DNA from 2 places in the Streptomyces fungicidicus genome. Region 2 is predicted to be linked to the other one. Evidence: riboswitches for the same ligand, from Rfam matches in the RefSeq annotation. Region 2 holds a riboswitch; the other holds the start of a gene.

Region 1 (2,389 bases), 1.4 Mb from region 2:
AAAACCTCCGGTCAGGTGACTTGCCCAGGGGGCGGACGAACGACTCAGCCGAGCCCGGCCGCACGGAAGGACTCCAGGTTGGGACGGATGGTCGCACTCATCCCCGTGCCGGCCACCGCGTCCAGCGTCTTCAGACCGTCCCCGGTGTTGAGCACCACGGTGGTCAGGGACGGGTCGAGCGCCCCGCTCTCCAGAAGCTTCCTGGTGACTCCCACGGTCACCCCGCCCGCGGTCTCCGCGAAGATCCCCTCGGTCCGCGCGAGCAGCCTGATCGCGTCCACGACCTGCTCGTCCGTCACGTCCTCCACCGCCCCGCCCGTCCGGCGGGCGATGTCCAGCACGTACGGCCCGTCGGCCGGGTTCCCGATCGCCAGCGACTTGGCGATCGTGTCCGGCTTCTGCGGGCGCACGACGTCGTGTCCGGCCTTGTACGCGGTGGACACCGGCGAGCAGCCCTCGGCCTGCGCGCCGAAGATCCTGTACGGCCTGTCCTCGACCAGCCCGAGCCCGATCAGCTCCTGCAGCCCCTTGTCGATCTTCGTGAGCTGCGAGCCGGAGGCGATCGGGATCACGATCTGGTCGGGCAGCCGCCAGCCGAGCTGCTCGCAGATCTCGTAGGCGAGGGTCTTCGACCCCTCGGCGTAGTACGGCCGCAGGTTGACGTTGACGAAGCCCCAGCCCTCTCCGGCCGGGTCGCCGATCAGCTCGGAGCAGAAACGGTTCACGTCGTCGTAGTTGCCCTCGATGCCGACGAGCTCGCCGCCGTACACCGCGGCCATGACGACCTTGCCCTGCTCCAGGTCGTGCGGGATGAACACGCAGGACCGGAAGCCGGCGCGGGCCGCGGCGGCGCCGACCGCACCGGCGAGGTTGCCGGTGGAGGAGCAGGAGAGGGTGGTGAAGCCGAAGGCGCGGGCGGCCTCGATGGCCTGGGCGACGACACGGTCCTTGAAGGAGTGCGTCGGGTTGCCGGAGTCGTCCTTGACGAACAGCTTGCCGGCGTCGACGCCCAGCTCACGGGCGAGGTTGTCGGCCTGGACGAGCTTGGTCCAGCCGGGGTTGAGGTTGGGCTTGCCGGCCACGTCCGCCGGGACGGGCAGCAGCGGCGCGTAGCGCCAGATGTTCGCGGGTCCCGCCTCGATCCGCTTGCGGAGTTCCTCGGTGTCGTAGGCCGAGAAGTCGTAGGCGATCTCCAGCGGGCCGAAACACTCCTCGCAGGCGAAGACGGGCCCGAGGGGTACGCGGTGACCGCACTCGCGGCAGGAGAGCGCCGCTGCGGGGCCGAGGTCCACTGCGGAATCGGTGGTGGTGGCAACAGTCTGCACAGCCATGGAGGCGAGGCCCTTTCTCCTCATCTTCCTCACGGCGCACCTCGCCGTGAGACGGATTTGGCACCTTCCCTAGCCGGGAGCCTCGCCACGTCCGTGTGACAAGAACCGACTGGAGGGTTGCCGGGGCTTCATCGGGCCGTATCCCTCTGCCCCTCTGGATGAGCGGTGTTCAGTTGTGGTGCGCGCGGTGACCCCGGCATGCGGTGGTCATCGGCGTTGTTCAAGACTGTAACCGAAGGCCTGCATGGTTGAGATAGTCGTCCGAACCGCGAGATGGATCACAGGCCAGTGAGGAGCCGGGGACCGTGCTGGAAGAAGTCGAGCGCTGGCTCATCGACCGTTCCTGGTCCGTGGCCGACCGACCGCTCCACCGGATCCTGGCGGCGAAACGCGCCACGGGGCAGACGGTGAGCGTGGTGCTGCCCGCGCTGAACGAGGAGGCGACCGTCGGCGACATCGTGTCCGTCCTCCGCCACGACCTGGTGCTCCAGGTGCCGCTGGTCGACGAGGTGGTGGTGGTCGACTCCGGCTCGACCGACCGCACGGCCGAGGTGGCGGCGGCGGCCGGCGCGACCGTGGTGCACCGGGACGCGATCCTGCCGCGTCTGGCGGCGGTGCCCGGCAAGGGCGAGGTGCTGTGGCGCTCGCTGCTGGTCACCTCCGGGGACATCGTCTGCTTCGTCGACGCGGACCTCAGGGAGTTCTCCTCCGACTTCGTCTCCGGCATCGTCGGCCCGCTGCTCACCGAGCCGGACGTACAGCTGGTCAAGGCCATGTACGACCGCCCCCTGGGCTCGGCCGCGGGCCAGGGCGGCCGGGTCACGGAGCTGATGGCCCGCCCGCTGCTGAACATGCACTGGCCCCAGCTGGCCGGCTTCGTGCAGCCGCTCGGCGGCGAGTACGCGGCCCGCCGCACCCTGCTGGAGCAGCTTCCGTTCCCGGTCGGGTACGGCGTGGAGCTCGGCATGCTGGTCGACGCCCTGCACCTGGTGGGCCTGGACGCGCTCGCCCAGGTCGACGTCGGCGTCCGCAAGCATCGCCACCAGGACGGCCAGGCG
Region 2 (2,389 bases):
CGCCGAGGTCATTCCCGGCCGGATCAGCAAGATCCCCGGCGTGGAGGGCACCGACACGCACGTGGCGTTCCGCACCTACTCCCAGCACGACCTCGAGGCGGCCTTCGCCATCGGTCTGGACAGCTGAGGCTCCCCGCTCCTCACGCGCCGGAAGGGCTGGACCCGGCCCTCCCGCCGTGCCGCACCAGTTCGCGCACCGCGCGCACGAACCGCTCGACGTGCTCGTCCGGCGTACCCGCCCCGAAGCTGACGCGGACGGCGCCGGAGGACTCCGGCGCACCGCACCCGCCCTCCGCCCGGGCGTCGCCGAGCAGCCCGCTCACCAGCGGGTGCGCGCAGAACAGCCCGTCCCGCACGCCGATGCCGTACTCGGCGGACAGCGCCGCGGCGAAGCGGGAGCCGGTCCAGCCCTCCACGACGAAGGAGAGCACGCCGACGCGCGGGGCGTCGTCCCCGAACAGCGACAGGAACCGCACCTCGGGAACGTCCGCGAGCCCCTCGCGGACCGTGCGGATCAGCCGCTGCTCACGCGCGGCCAGCGCCTCGAAGCCGGCCTCGGTGAGCGCCTTGCAGGCGGAGGCGATGGCGTGGGCGCCGATGACGTTGGGCGAGCCGGCCTCGTGGCGGGCGGCGCCCTCCTGCCACTCCACGTCCACTCCCCCGTCGGCCCGCCGGGTGACCTTGCGGCTGGCGCCGCCGCCGGCGAGGTAGGGCTCGGCCCGCCGCAGCCAGTCGGCGCGCCCGGCCAGCACCCCGGAGCCGAACGGGGCGTACAGCTTGTGCCCGGAGAAGGCCACCCAGTCGACGTCCAGCTCTCGCAGGCTCACCGCGTGGTGCGGGGCGAGCTGCGCGGCGTCAAGGACGATCCGGGCGCCGTGCGCGTGCGCGACGGCGGCCAGTTCCCCTACCGGCCACAGTTCGCCGGTGACGTTGGAGGCGCCGGTGACGCAGACCAGGGCGGGGCCGTGCGGGTCGCGTCCGGCGAGGGCGCGCTCCAGGGACTCCACCGCCTGCCGGGGGCTGCTCGGGGCGTCGAGGAAGGTGACGCGCGAACCCCGCCAGGGCAGCAGGGCGGCATGGTGCTCGGTCTCGAAGACGAACACCTCGCAGCCGTCGGGGAGCGCCGTGGCGAGCAGGTTGAGGGAGTCGGTGGTGGACCGGGTGAACACCACCTGGTCCCCGTCGCGGCAGTCGAGAAACCCGGCGACCGTCCGGCGGGCGTTCTCGAACAGGTCGGTGGAGAGCTGCGAGAGGTATCCGGCGCCCCGGTGCACGCTGCCGTAGTAGGGGGCGTACGCGGCCACGTCGTCCCACACCCGCTGGAGGGCCGGGGCGCTGGCGGCGTAGTCGAGGGCGGCGTAGGCGACCTCGCCCCCGGCGGCGACGGGGACGGTGACGTCCCGGCCCAGCACGGGCAGCGGGGCGCACACGGACCGGTCGGCGGCGGGGACGGCGGAGAGGGCGGAGACGGGCATGGCGGAACTCCCGGTGAGGCAGGCGGAATCCCCGCGCGAGCGGACGACGCTCCAGCGCGGAGTGAAAAGGGAAAGGGGATACGCAGAGGCGGGGCTCGGCGGCCCTAACGCATTCGCTTGCTCATGGAAGGCTCCTCGACGACCAGGACCCCTGGTGTGCGAGGGGTCCGCGCTTGCCGTGAGCCCTGCTGCCCACGGCCTGGTCTTCACCCGGGGCACCCCGCCACGGACGGAGGGTTGCCGGACAGCCGGCCGGGGCCTGATGGCTGTCACTCATGACCTGGAAGGAACGTACGTGAACTGATCGATGTCCCGCAACCCGTGTCCGGATCACGGGACATCGGTCCCGGGGAAAGCCGCCGCTAGGCGTTGCTGACGGTCACCCAGCGCTCCAGGAGCCGCTTGGCGGCCCCCGAGTCGATCGACTCGGCCGCCTTCGCCATCCCGGCGCCGAGCTGCTCCGTGAGGGTGCCGGAGCCGGGCTCCAGGGCCACCAGCGCGGCCGCCGAGTTCAGCAGCACCGCGTCCCGCACCGGTCCCCGCTCGCCGTCGAGGAGCCGGCGGGCGACCTCGGCGTTGTAGGAGGCGTCGGCGCCGCGCAGGGCCTCCACGGGCACCAGCTCGATGCCGACGTCGCGCGGGTCGAAGGTCTGCTCGTCGACCTTGCCGTCGCGGACCACCCACACCCGGGAGGTGGCGGTGGTCGTCAGCTCGTCCAGGCCGTCGTCGCCGCGGAACACCAGCGAGGAGTGACCGCGCCCGGCGAAGACGCCGGCGATGATCGGGGCCATCCGGGCGTCGGCCACCCCGATGGCCTGCGACCGCACCTTGGCCGGATTGGTCAGCGGGCCCAGGAAGTTGAAGACCGTCCGCACCCCGAGCTGCCCACGGGCCGCCGCGACATGACGCAGCGC

What was found. A riboswitch is a leader RNA that binds a small molecule or an ion and turns the genes downstream of it on or off. The one in region 2 is predicted to bind S-adenosylmethionine.
Region 1: it holds a riboswitch for S-adenosylmethionine, as region 2 does, so the genes downstream of both, thrC (threonine synthase) here and CNQ36_RS09620 (aminotransferase class V-fold PLP-dependent enzyme) in region 2, are expected to answer to the same signal.

The regions. Positions count from the first base shown of each region.
Region 1 is NZ_CP023407.1:3,481,353-3,483,741, forward strand. Features, by position in the region: gene thrC (threonine synthase) at 45-1,331, opposite strand; SAM riboswitch class I at 1,349-1,496, opposite strand; gene CNQ36_RS15660 (glucosyl-3-phosphoglycerate synthase) at 1,637-2,389, shown strand, end outside.
Region 2 is NZ_CP023407.1:2,115,353-2,117,741, forward strand. Features, by position in the region: gene CNQ36_RS09615 (Lrp/AsnC family transcriptional regulator) at 1-127, shown strand, start outside; gene CNQ36_RS09620 (aminotransferase class V-fold PLP-dependent enzyme) at 141-1,475, opposite strand; SAM riboswitch class IV at 1,640-1,756, opposite strand; gene trpD (anthranilate phosphoribosyltransferase) at 1,838-2,389, opposite strand, start outside.